DNA from 2 places in the Ruminococcus sp. MCC718 genome. Region 2 is predicted to be linked to the other one. Evidence: riboswitches for the same ligand, from Rfam matches in the RefSeq annotation. Region 2 holds a riboswitch; the other holds the start of a gene.
The links. Region 2 has a riboswitch for FMN ahead of ribD (bifunctional diaminohydroxyphosphoribosylaminopyrimidine deaminase/5-amino-6-(5-phosphoribosylamino)uracil reductase RibD). Riboswitches for the same ligand answer to the same signal wherever they lie in the genome.
Positions count from the first base shown of each region.

Region 1: linked by a shared signal. The riboswitch ahead of GPK60_RS07935 (ECF transporter S component) and the one ahead of ribD (bifunctional diaminohydroxyphosphoribosylaminopyrimidine deaminase/5-amino-6-(5-phosphoribosylamino)uracil reductase RibD) in region 2 are both predicted to bind FMN.

Region 1 covers NZ_WQNP01000074.1:14,389-22,625, reverse strand. Annotated here, with positions in the region: gene GPK60_RS07945 (YcxB family protein) at 1-253, opposite strand, end outside; gene GPK60_RS07940 (NUDIX hydrolase) at 399-1,007, opposite strand; gene GPK60_RS07935 (ECF transporter S component) at 1,207-1,842, opposite strand; FMN riboswitch at 1,964-2,082, opposite strand; gene GPK60_RS07930 (Tex family protein) at 2,138-4,288, opposite strand; gene GPK60_RS07925 (DUF2752 domain-containing protein) at 4,757-5,185, opposite strand; gene GPK60_RS07920 (DUF975 family protein) at 5,258-5,959, shown strand; gene GPK60_RS07915 (homoserine dehydrogenase) at 6,041-7,267, opposite strand; gene GPK60_RS07910 (ACT domain-containing protein) at 7,332-7,775, opposite strand; tRNA gene GPK60_RS07905 (tRNA-Thr) at 8,070-8,142, opposite strand.
Region 2 covers NZ_WQNP01000021.1:44,880-53,116, forward strand. Annotated here, with positions in the region: gene GPK60_RS02670 (response regulator) at 1-2,662, shown strand, start outside; FMN riboswitch at 2,727-2,841, shown strand; gene ribD (bifunctional diaminohydroxyphosphoribosylaminopyrimidine deaminase/5-amino-6-(5-phosphoribosylamino)uracil reductase RibD) at 3,267-4,394, shown strand; gene ribE (riboflavin synthase) at 4,376-5,029, shown strand; gene GPK60_RS02685 (bifunctional 3,4-dihydroxy-2-butanone-4-phosphate synthase/GTP cyclohydrolase II) at 5,046-6,263, shown strand; gene ribE (6,7-dimethyl-8-ribityllumazine synthase) at 6,552-7,025, shown strand; gene GPK60_RS02695 (HAD family hydrolase) at 7,043-7,696, shown strand; gene GPK60_RS02700 (transporter substrate-binding domain-containing protein) at 7,929-8,237, shown strand, end outside.

The sequences.
Region 1 (8,237 bases), on a different contig from region 2:
CTTCGCTTTTTTCTACCTGCCTTTTTGATTTTGTATAAAGGCTGACCGGAAGATAAACGATAAACCACACACCGAACAGACAGTATACGATGCTGTAAGACAGATCTGTTTTGCCCAGCGTCGTGCCAAACATCACAAATGCCGCAATTCCGAGGATGATACCAAAAATGCCGCTGAAACTGCGGTAAGTATGGTACATCATGAAATCATACATGATCTTCGGTGTCATTTTTACTTCAACTTTTGCTTCCACCTTTTCCTCCTGTTGTGTTTGAAATTTTCTGTTTCAAGTCGAACGCACGCGAAACTTGGCACGCAATTCTGGTCAGCTCTGCTGATATTTACCTGACAGAATCTATCTGACCTTAGCATTTGATTATAGCATACCAGTTTTTTGCTTACAACTGCAAAAAGCCGAAAGGTTCTTCTTCTTTCAGAAAATGCATCAGCATATATGCACACATGATCGCCACACGCTCTTCTTTCAGGATGCGGCGTACCTCTTCTCTGTCTGCCAGCACGACTTCCAGATCTTCGGTATCTTCCAGGCCTTCCCGGCTAATCTGACCGCTCGCATAACCATAAACCGTGGCACAACATTCATCTGTCATGCCGACGCTTGTAAAAAATGGTCTTTCATAGAGCGGATCCGGTGTCAGCGGTGAGAAATCAAGTCCGGTCTCTTCTTTCATTTCGCGGATGCCCGCCTGCCTGTAATCTTCTCCCTGGTCTACCAGCCCGGATGGCAGTTCATAAATATAATCATCCAGCGGATAACGGTACTGGCGTACCAGCACAACCCTGTCTTTTTTCTCCCCATAAAGACTGTAAATGATCACACCGTCCGGCTTTTCATTTCTTGTATTTATTTTCAGATCATTCGGTGTTTTCGCTCTGGATGAAACATAATAATGGATATCGCCGCCCATCCGGTCTTTTGCTTCCAGATCATACAGATTCAGAAATCTGTTTTCTGTCTGTTTATTGATCTTCTGTATTTTTGACATTTTCTGCCGCCTTTCTCTTGATAATACCCGCACTTTCAAGATGCCTGGGTTAAAATCCATATCTGATACAGCATCTGTTTCGTGTTTATTTGTTTCCCTGCTCACGAAAAAAAAGAATACCACGTAACTTTAAAAAGCACAAGCTTTCCTCCGGTTACATGGTATTCGTTTCGAGTTATGTGATATTCACTTTTCTGTATTAGAACTGTGTTCCGTGAAGAATCGGGCTTACGTGCTTATAAAGCAGGAAGGTGATCGCACCAACGATCAGTCCTTTTAAAATGTTAAATGGTGCAACTGCCAGAACAACAAAAGTGAGCAGGCTGTTGATTGCCGGATTCACTGCCGTTCCCATGGCAACCAGTGCATCGACCGGCATACCGAATGCCTTTCCATATGCCGGGAGCAGCACAAAAGCATTTAAGAAGCATCCGATAAATGCCATAAACAGCGTACCTGCGATCATTCCGATCACTGCACTTTTTTTGCTTTTCTTTTTCTGGTAGATCAGACCTGCCGGTACGATCATGGCACAGCCAATCAGGAAATTGGCGAAATCTCCGACACCTGCGGTCGATGATCCTTTAAAAAGCATGTGCAGTACGACTTTGATCAGTTCGATAAACATGCCTGCGACCGGTCCCATCGCAAAGGTACCGATCAGAACCGGAATTTCACTCAAGTCAATCTTATAGAAAGACGGTGCAAAGAAAAGCGGTATTTCAAACATCATCAACACAACGGAAACCGCCCCCAACATACCAATCTGCACCAGATTTCTTAAGTTACTTCTTTCTGCAGTTGTTTTCACTGCATTTGTACCTGAACTGTTCATACGTCCATCTCTCCTTTTTGAATTTAATTCACAGGAAGATCTTCGTCTGATACGATGCCATCATTTTGAAATAAAAAGCCCTGAATCTGTTCTACAGATTCAGGGCTTTGATATACCATCGTATGTTCTTCTCTCATCCAGACTTTGACTGTCGGTCATGGAATTTCACCATGTCAGCCGCTTACGCGGGTCGCGGACTATACCGCCGGTGGGGAATTACGCCCCGCCCCGAAGATTTCTGCTATCTGCAATTATAAGATAATTTTTTCTTTTGTCAAGCATTTTCGGAAAACTTTTACAATTTCATGGACAGAGAAATTCTTTTTTTCTTTAGGTCGATGCCGATCACTTTCACATCGATGATATCGCCTACTTTTACGACATCCAGCGGATGTTTTACGAACTTTTTACTGCTCATCTCAGAGACATGCACCAGGCCGTCCTGATGTACACCGATATCCACGAATGCTCCGAAATCAATGACGTTTCGAACGGTTCCTTTTAGTACCATTCCTTCTTTTAAGTCTTCCATCGCAAGAACATCGCTTCTGAGGATTGGTTTTGGCATTTCATCTCGTGGATCTCGGCCAGGTTTTTCCAGTTCTGCCGTGATGTCACGCAGTGTCGGCTCGCCGATTTCCAGCTCTTCTGCCATTTTTTTGTAATCTCTGATCTTTCCGGAAATTCCGTTTAAATTTCCAGCTGTGATGTCTTCTTTTGTATAGCCGAGACACTCCAGAAGTTTGCCTGCTGCCGCATAGCTCTCCGGATGGACTCCTGTGCAGTCCAGTGGATTTTCTCCGCTGCGTATCCTGAGGAATCCGGCACACTGCTCAAATGCTTTTGGTCCTAATTTTGCAACTTTCAGAAGTTCTTTTCTGTTCTGGAAGCTTCCGTTTTCTTCGCGGTATGCAACGATATTTTTCGCGATCACTTTGGAAATACCGGAAACATAGGAAAGCAGGGATGCGGATGCGGTATTTAAATCCACACCGACACGGTTTACACAGTCTTCCACGACTCCGCCCAGTGCTTCGCCCAGTTTTTTCTGGTTCATATCATGCTGATACTGTCCGACTCCGATGGATTTTGGCTCAATTTTCACCAATTCTGCCAGCGGGTCCTGGATTCTTCTGGCGATAGATGCAGCACTTCTCTGTCCTACATCAAAATTCGGAAATTCTTCTGTTGCCAGTTTACTCGCAGAATAAACAGATGCACCGGCTTCGTTTACGATCACATACTGCACTTTTTCCGGAATCTCATGGAAAAGCTCTACGATCACCTGCTCAGATTCTCTGGATGCCGTTCCATTTCCAACGGAAAAGAGCGTGATGTGGTACTTGCGGATCCATTCTTTTAATTTTTCTTTTGCCGCCTGGATCTTTTTTTCATTAGTCGGTGCTGTCGGGTAAATGACGGTCGTATCCAGCACTTTTCCGGTCGCATCGACAACCGCCAGCTTACATCCGGTACGGAACGCCGGGTCCCAGCCAAGCACAACCTGTCCGGCGATCGGAGGCTGCATCAGAAGCTGTTCCAGATTCTTGCCAAACACCTGGATCGCACCATCTTCTGCCTGCTCGGTCAGTGCATTGCGGATCTCACGCTCTACTGCCGGGGCGATCAGTCTGCGGTAACTGTCCTCGATCACTTTTTCCAGGAATTCGGAAGTCTGCGGATTTTCACGCACCATGATCTGTTTTCTTAAATAACCAAGAATCCGATCTTCCGGAGCTTCCAGTTTTACGGTCAAGAATTTTTCCTTTTCGCCGCGGTTGATCGCCAGCACACGGTAACCTGCCATTTTTGCAACTGGCTCTTCATACTGATAGTACATCTCGTAAACAGAAGCTGCTTTCTCATCTTTTGCTTCTGTCACGATTTTACCCTCTTTCTGTGTCAGGCTACGGATGCGGATACGGTAATTTGCATCATCTGAAATCGTCTCAGCCAGAATATCACCTGCTCCCTGCAGTGCTTCCTGCCAGGTATTCACTTCTTTTTCCGGGTCAATATACGCACTTGCTTCCTCTTCCAGCGTTTTCTTTGTCATCTGCAACAGAATCGTGTTTGCCAGTGGTTCCAGTCCTTTTTCTTTTGCGATTGTCGCTCTCGTTCTTCTCTTTGGACGATACGGGCGATACAGATCTTCCACAACTACCAGAGTTTCCGCTGCCTGGATTTTTTCCCGCAGCTCATCCGTCAGTTTGCCCTGCTCCTCGATTGATGCCAGCACCTGCTTCTTTTTATCTTCCAGATTACGCAGATAAGTCAGACGTTCCGAAAGTTTTCGCAGAACTTCGTCATTCAGCGATCCTGTGACCTCCTTACGATAACGTGAAATAAACGGAATCGTATTCCCCTCATCGATCAGTTTGACTGCAGCCTCCACCTGCCATAATTCAATCTTTAATTCCTCTGCAAGACGTTGATTTATGTTCATATAAGCCTCCATTACATACAATTTTTCCAACGTTTCTACTCCTTGCCCTGCGTCAGGCAATTTTCAAACATCTTTGTGCCGACTGTAACAGCCGCCCCCTTATGATACACTTGAGTTTCCAATTTGTCTATGATATTATGATGATGCTAGAGTGAAAAGGTCAAAACGCCATTCTTGCTTGCAAGATAAGGCGTTTGAACTTGGCACTCGTAAGACATGAGGAAGTAGCCCGACAGGGCGGATTCCGAATGGATTAGAATTGCGGAAGCATAGAATGCGGAGCAATTCGTAGCATCATAGAACCTGGGCGACTTGGGGACCGTAAGACATGAGGAAGTAGCCCGACAGGGCGGATTTCGAATGTTTTAGAATTGCGAGAGCATAGAATGCGGAGCAATGCGGAGCAATTCGTAGCATCATAGAACCTGGGCGACTTGGGGACCGCAAAACATGAGAAAGGAGCCATTTTCATAGCCCTTTATGAAACAGCAGCAGGTTTCCGTTTTTCCATATGGTGTTTACCACCAGCAGAACCACTGCAATTTTGCCATACACCGGACGGTATTTCATGCCGATCGTGATTCTGCCGCGGCTTACATACTGCACGGTATTGGATAGCATATACCATACATAAAGTACTGCTCCGTAAAGTACAATGCTGTGGTAATGTAAACTGTATGCCACATTTCCTTTCAGCAGCCAGTATACTGCCCGTGTACCGCCGCATCCGGGACAGTAAAGTCCGGTCAGCTTATGGAAAATGCACGGCAGCAAAATATGATTTAACGGAATTTTCAGTAACCTCAGCAATGCAAGAAACAATATTCCTGCAAGCGGCAGGACTATACCGCAGTAATAAAGGTTGTCCGGCCTGCAGTTTTTTTCTTGTTTTTCCATACAGTACCTCTTTCATCATTTATTTCAGCCGAATCCTAATCGGCTTACCTTTTACAGAATGGAGTGAATCTTATGAAACGAACTTCTTCGCAGTTAAAACAACTGGCAAGGGAATCTCTGGCACATCGCTTCAGCCTCCCGGTTATGGCCTGTGTCATTACTTTTGGAATTATCATGCTGGTCAATATGCTCCCGGCTGCTCTTTTCCCGGACACAGGCAACAGTATCTCTTATCTGGTGATTTCTTTTATCACCGATCTGCTCCTGTCGATTTTAAGCGTCGGTCCGGTTACAATCCTGCTTGACATGAGCCGTGGCAGCGACGGACAGCTTTCTGATCTTCTGTATGCTTTTCGCCATCAGCCGGATCGTATTATTGTATCTCAGCTTATTATCTCACTCTTGTCCACGGTGATCTTTCTGCCGGGTATTCTTGTATTTATGCTGTCATCCATTTTTTATACTGCCTTTGGCATCATTATCGGAAGTCTGCTGATCTTTGCCGCCGTGATCGGTAGCGTTGTGATCCGCCTGGATTTTGCACTGGTAACTCCGCTTTATATTGACAATCCACAGACCAGTGCCATAGATCTCTTACGTGAAAGCCGTGATCTGATGCGGGGCAACCGGCTCCGCTATTTTGTTCTGGAGCTGAGCTTTATACCGATCATGCTGCTCGCAGTTGTTGCCTGCTTTGTCGGACTGCTCTGGGCCGTTCCATATACGCAGATGACGCTTCTTGAATTTTACCGTGAACTGACAGGAGAAATCTGAAAATTCAAAGAACTGTTGCCAGGCAGATATATCATCTGCCAAAGCAACAGTTCTCTTTTTATAAATTAATCATTCTTTTTCTTAGTCTTCGACACGGCGAACGCGGATCATGCCAAGCACTTCACCAAAGCTTTCTGCTTTTGCTTTGTATTCTGCCTCTGTCATCACTTCTGTCACGAATCCGAACTCTCCGTCTACATCTGCCACAACAACCGGCTGTACGTTTCCGAATACTTCCTGCACTTTTGCAAGTTCTGTTTCCGGAGTGCCTTTGACACGTACAAAGAATTTGCGGCTGGAATTGCTGATGTCGGTCAGTTCCAGTTTTTTGCTGCTCCAGAATGCCATGATGCTGCGGTTCAGATGTCTTGCCTCATCGACTACGTCAGCTACGACAGCACTTGCGGTCGGCAGTTTGCCGGCTCCGCTTCCGTAGAACATTGCATCTCCAAGTACATTGCCATGTACAAAAATGGCATTGAATACACCGTTTACGCTGTACAGAGGATCGGACGGTCCAACCAGCACCGGTGATACCATTGCGTAAAAGCTTCCGTCAACTTTACGGCTGACTGCCAGCAGTTTGATCATCTGTCCCATTGCTTTTGCATACTTGATATCGGTTGCCGTAATCTTGCTGATACCCTCTGTATAGATATCTTCGTAATCAACCTGTCTGCCAAATGCCAGTGAGGAAAGGATTGCGATCTTACGGCATGCATCGTAACCTTCCACGTCTGCTTCCGGATTGCGTTCTGCATACCCAAGATTCTGTGCTTCTTTTAATACATCTGCAAAATCAGAACCTTTCTCTGCCATCTCTGTGAGAATGTAGTTGGTAGTTCCGTTCAGAATACCGGTGATCTCATCGATCTCATCTGCAGTCAGAGAAGAATTCAGCGGACGGATGATCGGAATACCGCCGCCGCAGCTTGCCTCAAACAGATAGTTGATGTTTCTTTCTCTTGCGATCTCAAGCAGCTCTGCACCGTGACGTGCCACCAGTTCTTTGTTGGATGTGCAGACACTCTTTCCTGCGAGCAGTGCTTTTTTTGTGAAAGTATACGCCGGCTCCACACCGCCCATAACTTCAACGACAATTTTAATCTCCGGATCATTTAAAATAACATCAAAATCATGTACGATTTTTTCCTGGATCGGATCTCCCGGGAAATCGCGAAGATCAAGCACATATTTGATGTTGATCTCTTCTCCTGCTTTTTTATTGATGCTGCTGTGGTTGGTATTGATAACTTCTACCACTCCGGAACCTACTGTTCCATATCCTAAGACTGCAATCTGGATCATTTTAAGCCTCCTGTTGTTTTCTTTTATGCTTATCTCTGGTTCTTTTGTCCAAAGAATTGCTTTTTTATTCTCTTGCTAAAATTTTGATGTACTGTACACCGCACTGTATTTCAATATCCTGCATCATCGCCGATATATCTCCTGTCGTAGCGAGGATCTCCACACTGAGCGTCAGAGATGCGATGCCGTTGATCGGAATACTCTGATGGATCGTCAGGATATTGGCATGATAATCTGCCACGATATGCAGTACATCCGACAAAAGTCCGGTCTCATCATCCATCTGGATCATAAACGTGATTGTTTTCCCTTTTGCATTGTCATGAAACGGAAAAATATCGTCTTTATATTTATAAAAAGAGCTGCGGCTGATGCCGACCATATCTGCTGCTTCCTGTACTGTGGACGCTTTCGCCGACTCCAGCAGCCGTTTCGCCTCTACTACTTTCAGAAGTACTTCCGGAACCGCTTTCTTGGTAACCACATAATATCGATTCTTTTCTTCCACTTCAAAGTCCTCCTGTCTCTTCTATATGCATCTTTTGCTGTATACTCTTTCTATAGTGTACATTTGTGCTTCCCCGAAAGATATTAACACATTTTAACAGGCGGTGCAACCAGAAATTCTTCTGACTACCTTTTGGCATAAAATTTTTCTAACTACCTTTTGACTGCATTTCCTCAATATTTTACGTTTTTTCAATTCATTTTAATCTTCTTATATGCCAGAAAAGCACATATTTCAGAACGCAAAAATACCGGAAACCCCTGACTTACTGGATTTCCGGTATTATTTCTGTTAAGCTGCTGACGGGACTCGGACCCGTGACCTCCTCACTACCAATGAGGTGCGCTACCACCTGTGCCACAGCAGCCTGTGCGGTCGTGACCGCTACAGTTAGTTATATTATCACAGGAATCTGCTTTTGTCAATACTGTTTTTGCATTTTATTGCTGCTGTTCACTCATC
Region 2 (8,237 bases):
GGACTTTCCGAATAAACTGGAATCCTGGTCAGATCTTCTGCATCCACAGGATAAAGAAAGAGTAATGGTGCAGCTTCAGGCGGCAATTAAGGATAAGACGAACCAGATAAAATACCAGGTAGAGTATCGTATGAGAATGAAGGATAATCAATACCAGTGGTTTCGGGCATCGGCAGAAGTAATACGCCGTCTGGATGGTTCTGCCAGTAGGATTGCCGGGATTTTTATTAACATTGATGCGGAGAAAAAAGAAATCATGCAGGCACAAAAATCTGCTGCTTTCCACCGGGCTTTTACGAAAGCAGATTTGTGCGAGTATTATGTGAATCTGGAAGCGAATACTTTTGATACTTTTAAGGTTGAACCGTCCCTGATGACCGTCTTTGAACAGAGTCATACGTGGGATGAATTGATTCGGCATTTTGTGGATTCCTATGTTGTGGAGACAGATAAGAAGGCGGTATCCTCTTTTTACGACCGTGGTTATATTGCAGAAAGGCTGAAGGGTTTGGAAACCGAATTGGCTTTAGAGTGCCGTATCACTCTGAATGGAAAAGAACGATGGGTCCGCAATGTGGTCATACGTGGCGAAATAGAGGATTCAGAATATGCCATGATCTTTCTGCGTGATATCACAGAGGCAAAGGTAGAGAGTGCACGGCATCTGCAGATGGCAGCGGATAATGCTTCCATGGAGCAGCTGATTCAGAGCATTGTGCGTCTGGTTGACCGCTTTGTTGTCTGTGATCTGGAAAATGACAGATATGAATTCTACAATCTGAATGGACAGATGATATATAAACCTCTGGGATTTTATCATGATTTCCGGATGCAGGTTCTTGAAAAGTATAAGACACTGGAACCATTGGAACCTATGGATATCCTGACAGCACCGGAAAATATCCAGAAGAATCTGAAAAGTGAAAATGATATTTATAAGTTTGAGTATTGCAGCCTGGATGAAAAGACTTATAAAATTGCTTCTTATATTCCTCTGGAATGGAAGGATGGAAAACTGATAAAAGTATTGCTGGCATCCATGGACGTGACACAGGAGAAGAAAGCAGAGATTGAATCTCGTCAGGCACTGAAAGAGGCCTACCGATCCGCAGAAAATGCAAATCGTGCGAAAACAGAATTCCTTTCCAATATGTCCCATGATATCCGGACGCCGATGAATGCCATTGTGGGTCTGACGGCAATCGCAGGAGCAAATATTGAGAGTCAGGACAGAGTCATTGAGTGTCTCAGCAAAATTACAAAATCAAGCCGTCATCTGCTGGGGTTGATTAATGAAGTGCTGGATATGGCACGTATTGAAAGCGGAAAAATGACGCTGGCACAGGAGGATTTCAATCTGCCAGATCTGGTGGATAATCTTATAACACTCATAAAACCGGTGATTGATGAACATAAACACAATTTAGATATACACATTAATCACATTGAACATGAAAGTGTCTGTGGTGACAGCCTGAGAATCCAGCAGGTATTTGTGAATCTGATGAGTAATGCGATCAAGTATACACCGAATGGTGGGAATATTATTTTTTCCATAGAGGAAAAGCCAAATGGATTTTCAGAACTTGGATGCTATGAATTTACGATTGAGGATAATGGGATCGGCATGTCACCGGAATTCCAGAAAATCATGTTTGATCCTTTCAGTCGTGCGGATGACCACCGGACAACCAGAGTTCAGGGAACTGGTCTGGGAATGGCGATCAGCAGAAATATTGTGAACCTGATGAATGGTAATATTAAAGTAGACAGCACCTTACACAAGGGAACCAGAATTACGGTTACGATTTATCTGGAGCTTCAGGAAAAAGAAAAAGAACAGGACATAAATCTGATGAATCTGCCTGTTCTGGTTGTGGATGATGATAGAACCTGCTGTGAAAGTACAGTTGCCACACTGAAAGAAATCGGTATTACAGGCGAATGGGTTCTCTCCGGCAGGGAAGCCGTTGAGTGCTGTTATGCACGTCATGAGCTAAAAAATGATTATTTTGCTGTTATTTTAGACTGGAAGATGCCGGATATGGATGGCATAGAAACAGCCAGACAGATCCGGAAGCGGATAGGTAAAGAAATTACCATCATTGTACTGACATCTTATGAATTTAGCGAGATGGAAGAAGAAGCAAAGGCGGCGGGCATAGATGCTTTTATTGCAAAACCGCTGTTCCGTTCCCGGCTGACGGCTACACTGCGGCAGTTTACTTCAGGCAGAAAAGAAAATACAGCGAGAAATTATCTGGAGAAACTGTCAGAAGCAGATTATACAGGAAAAAGGATTCTGCTGGTTGAGGATAATGAGTTGAACAGAGAAATTGGTGTTGAAATTTTGCAGATGACAGGAGCAGAAGTGGAAACAGCAGAAAATGGAAAAATCGCAGTTGAAAAAGTGGAAGCTTCTCCGGAAGGATTGTATGATCTTGTTTTTATGGATATCCAAATGCCTGTCATGAATGGTTATGAGGCAACTGCAGCAATCAGGAGCCTTAAGGGCAAACAGGGAAAACTGCCGATTGTTGCTATGACTGCCAATGCTTTTGCAGAAGACGTACAGCTTGCAAAAAATACAGGCATGAATGGACATATCGCAAAACCGCTGGATATGAATAAGCTGAATGATGTTCTGGAAAGCTGGCTGTAACAGGATAATCGGAGCATTAAAATTTCCCCTTTACAAATCGTGAATAAAGTACTATGATAGAAAAAAATATCTTCAGGGCAGGGTGCAATTCCCTACCGGCGGTAAAGCCCGCGAGCCGAGAGGCATGATCCGGTGAGATTCCGGAGCCGACAGTACAGTCTGGATGGAAGAAGATGATAGTACAGTTGATTTTCAGATAAATGAATGTAGTATCGATGCTCTGAGATGGTAATCCATTTCAGAGCTTTTTTAATCTTAGTCGGAGTTCCATTTATCAATCACGGTAACCAATCCCCCCCTGTAGATATTCTGCAGGGGATTTTTTATCTTAGTCGGAGAAGACTCCCACTTCTATAAATGGCGAGCAACAAATTTGTTTCAGTGGGAGTACAATCTCCGACTGAGATAAACGCTCCGCGAGGGCACACATTGTCCAGTGGACAATGGTTTTGTGCCGACCGGAACGAAGTGTAGAATGTGCAGTGATTCTGAGAAGAATATGTCAGCTTTCGCTGACCAGAATCACGCACCAAGTCTCACGTGCGTTCGACTTGAAATCTATCCTATCCCACAAAAGAAATAAATTTGGAAAGAAGGAACATAAATGACAGATCAGAATTATATGCTCCAGGCTATTCAACTGGCGAAACAAGGAGAGGGCTGGACAAATCCGAATCCGATGGTAGGGGCAGTGATCGTAAAAAACGGGCGGATTATCGGAAAAGGCTATCACAAAAAATGCGGAGAGCTTCATGCAGAACGTAATGCGATCGCTTCACTTACGGAATCTGCGGAAGGTGCGACCATTTATGTCACACTGGAACCTTGCTGTCATTATGGCAAAACTCCTCCATGTACAGAGGCGATCATTGAGCAGAAGATCAAGAGAGTGGTGATCGGTTCCAGAGATCCGAATCCGAAAGTGTCAGGAAAAGGTATAAAGATGCTGCGGGAAGCAGGTATTGAAGTCATTGAGGATTTTATGAGGGAAGAATGTGATCGGCTCAATCCAGTATTTTTTCATTATATTACAACGAAGACACCTTATGTGGTGATGAAATATGCCATGACACTGGATGGGAAAATTGCGACGAAAACAGGTGCATCGAAATGGATCACCGGAGAAGCAGCAAGAGCGGAAGTACAGCATATGCGTCATCGGTATATGGGGATCATGGCGGGCATCGGAACGGTGCTTGCGGACGATCCAATGTTAAATGTAAGGGTGGAAGGCTGGAAAAGTCCAATCAGGATCCTGTGTGACAGCGGGCTTCGGATTCCGCTGGATGGTCAGATCGTAAAAAGTGCAGGAAAGTACCGGACAATTGTGGCTTATGCAGATTCGGAAAATACAGAAGCGAAAAGAAAAAGATTACATGAAATGGGAGTTGAGACGATCTGCTGTCCGGATGAAAACAATCAGGTGGATCTTAAAAAACTGATGAAATATCTCGGGGAAGAAGGCATTGACAGTATTCTTCTGGAAGGCGGAGGCACCTTAAATGACAGTGCTCTGCGAGCTGGAATTGTGCAGGAAGTACAGGCTTTTATAGCACCGAAATTATTTGGCGGTATGAACAGCAAAACACCGGTGGAAGGCATCGGTGTCCGTTTCCCTTCAGAAGCAGTAAAGCTGAAATGTACCGATATCTGCCAGATCGGTGAGGATATCCGAATCACATGTCAGGTGTGTGGAAAAGAACAGGAGGAGTCATGTTTACAGGAATCGTAGAAGAGAAAGGAACAATCCGCTATATACAGCTGACAGGAGAATCCGGAGTTCTGGCAGTGAAAGCGAAAAAAGTACTGGAAGGCACAAAGATTGGTGACAGTATTGCCGTAAATGGCATATGCCTGACCGTTACATCGCTTCAGTCGGATGGATTTACCGCAGATGTAATGGCAGAGACAATCCGAAGGAGCAGTCTTGGAAGCAGCAGGGCCGGAAGCAAAGTAAATCTGGAGCGTGCGATAGCTGCCGATGGCAGATTCGGAGGACATATCGTAAGCGGCCATATTGACGGAACCGGTGTGATCCGTTCCATGATCCGGGAAGAAAATGCTATCTGGGTATCGATCGGAACATCACCGCAGATTTTGCATCTGATCGTAGAAAAAGGTTCCATTTGTATCGATGGGATCAGCCTGACGGTAGCGAAAGTAGATGAAACGGGTTTTCAGGTTTCGGTCATTCCGCATACGGGAGAAGAAACTGCACTCTTGGAAAAAGTGCCGGGTGATCCGGTTAATCTGGAAAATGATGTGATCGGAAAATATGTAGAAAGGCTGCTTGGCATTCAGAAAAACGAAGAAGAGAAAAAAGAATCCGGAATTACGATGGAATTTCTGGAGAAATTCGGATTTTAAGAGGAGGATATTTATTATGTCACAAAACAATCAGTACAATACCATTGAAGAAGCACTGAGAGATTTAAGGGAAGGAAAAGTCATTTTGGTTACCGATGATCCGGACAGAGAAAATGAAGGAGATTTGATCTGTGCGGCAGAATTTGCAACGCAGGAAAATATTAATTTTATGGCAACTTATGCGAAAGGACTGATTTGCACACCAATGAGTGCGGAAATTGCGGCAAAATTGAATTTTCCGCCGATGGTTGCTGAAAATACCGATAATCACGGAACTGCATTTACGGTGGCAGTGGATCATGCAGACACAACGACCGGTATCTCGGCAGCAGAGCGTTCTTATACGATCCGAAAATGTGTGGACGAGGAGGCAAAACCGGAAGATTTCAGAAGACCGGGACATGTATTTCCTCTTATTGCCAGAAAAGGCGGTGTTCTGGTAAGAAACGGTCACACAGAGGCAACGACGGATCTTATGAGAATGGCCGGACTGAAAGAATGCGGTGTGTGCTGTGAGATCATGAAAGAAGACGGTACCATGATGCGCACACCGCAGCTGTGGGAAATGGCAAAAGAACACAATCTGACCTTTATCACAATCCGTGATCTGCAGGATTATATGAGAGTACATGAAAAACACGTAAAAGAAGAGGCGGTTGCAGATCTCCCGACACAGTACGGTGATTTTAAAATTCATGGATATATCAATGATATTACAGGAGAACATCATCTTGCACTGGTAAAAGGTGAGATCGGAGATGGTGAAGATGTGCTCTGCCGTGTACATTCGGAGTGCCTGACCGGAGATGCATTTGGATCACTTCGATGTGACTGCGGTCTTCAGCTTCAGACTGCGATGCGTCAGGTAGAAGCAGAAGGCAGAGGAATCATTCTTTATATGCGGCAGGAAGGCAGAGGCATCGGTCTGATCAATAAGATAAAAGCATATGCACTTCAGCAGCAGGGATACGATACTGTGGAAGCAAATGTAAAATTAGGGTTTGCACCGGATCTTCGCGAGTATTGGATCGGGGCACAGATTTTATCAGACCTTGGTGTAAAATCTTTGAGATTACTGACGAACAATCCGGATAAGGTCTACGGACTTGGCGGGTTCGGACTGAAGATCAATGAAAGAGTACCGCTGGAGATTCCGCCGCAGAAATATGACCTGAAATATATGAGAACAAAACAGGAAAAGATGGGACATATTTTCAAAGCGATCAATTTATGATGCCAGGGTCAAAAGGTCTAAATCCACATGAGCTTGCTCATAGGTGGATGAAAGACCTTGGGACCCGCCCCGATATGGAGCAGAACATCCAGTGGATGTTCGTTTTGCTCCGACCGAAGCGGAGCGTAGACATAAAAGTGGGATGATAATCCCACGATATGCGAATACCGGAGAGGATTGTGGGAGTGCGATGCACGGAACAATCCGTAGGCATCATAGTTGGGGACTTTTGACACTCACATCAATTTATAAAAAAATATTAAGTTCACAATAACAGGAGGAAAAATCATGAGACAGATCAATTTGGTAGAAGGAAAAGTAGTAGCACCGCAGGGAATGAAAGTCGGTATCGTAGCGGCGAGATTTAATGAGATTATTGTCAATAAATTACTGGGAGGTGCAGTTGACGGACTGGTAAGACATGGAGTCGAAGAAGAGAATATTACTGCTGCATGGGTACCGGGAGCATTTGAAATTCCGCTGACTGCACAGAAGATGGCACAGTCCGGAAAGTATGATGCAGTGATCTGCGTGGGAGCAGTCATCCGCGGCGATACATCACACTATGATCTGGTGTGCAGCGAAGCTGCCAAAGGAATCGCACAGGTTGGACTTGCATCCGGAGTTCCGGTATTATTCGGAGTAATCACAACTGAGAATATTGAGCAGGCTATTGCACGTGCAGGAAGCAAGGCAGGAAATAAAGGATATGACTGTGCATTGTCTGCGATTGAGATGGTCAATCTGATGAAACAGCTTTAAGAATGAGGAAATAAAGGATGATAAAAACGATCATATTTGATTATGACGGGACGATTCACCAGACACTTGGAATTTATGAACCGGCATTTCGAGAAACTTATCAGTGGCTGACAGAACAGAAAGTCGCAGAAGAACAAAAGATAGCATCTTCAAAGATTGCCGGATGGCTTGGACTGAACAGCAAAGAAATGTGGGACACTTTTATGCCGGAACTGGATCAGAAATATAAAGATCAGGCAAGCAAAATGGTGGGCGAGCGGATGATCGAACAGGTCAGAAAACATAAGGCCGTGTGGTATCCGGGAGCAGAAAAGATGCTTACGACGCTGAAAAATCAGGGATATTATCTTCTAGTCCTGAGTAACTGTAAAACGGCATATCGAAAGGCACACTGGGAAGAATTTGGTATGAAACGATGGTTCGAGCGATTTTATGACTGCGAATCCTATGGATTTCATCCAAAAACGGAGATTGTGCAGGATATTATCCGGGAATATCCAGGCCCTTATCTGGTGATCGGAGACAGAAAACAGGATCTGGAGTGTGCCAGATCCTGTGGCAGTCTGTTTGCCGGATGTCTGTATGGATATGGTGATCAGGGAGAATTGGACGGAGCAGATTATTTTGCAGAGCATGTAGGGGATATACCAGAATTATGCCATTTGGTGTAAGTGTGATTGGGTAATGTCAGAAATATTTGTTGAAACCGTGTGATACGAATTTCGTTTTCATGCGGTTTTTTTCAAAAGGAAGTTAGATAAAACTAACAAAAGTATTCCTTTTCCTTTTATCAGAAAAACAGAGGATTTTAAATTGACCGTATCAAGGAGATATTATATAATAGGAATATTACAGTTTTACAGGAAAAATCATATAACCGTGCAGATAAAAGGGAGTAACTACATGAATTTTGAAAAAAGAACAGCCAGAAATCGAAAATATCGGAAATTTTTGCACAGCCGTCAGCAAAATCTGATGTTACTTGGAGTTTTCGTCTTTGTGATAAGCATCGTATGTGGCTGCAGTAACCAGAAGGAGCAGGAGTCGGATGGCAGTCTGCAGAAGATAACAGTGGGCATTGATAAATTTGAGCCGTATTCTTATCTTGACATGGACGGAAATTATACCGGCGTTGACATTGAGATCGCATCGAAAGTATTTCATGAACTTGGGTATGAACCAGATTTTAAGTTTATTACGTGGAGTGAAAAA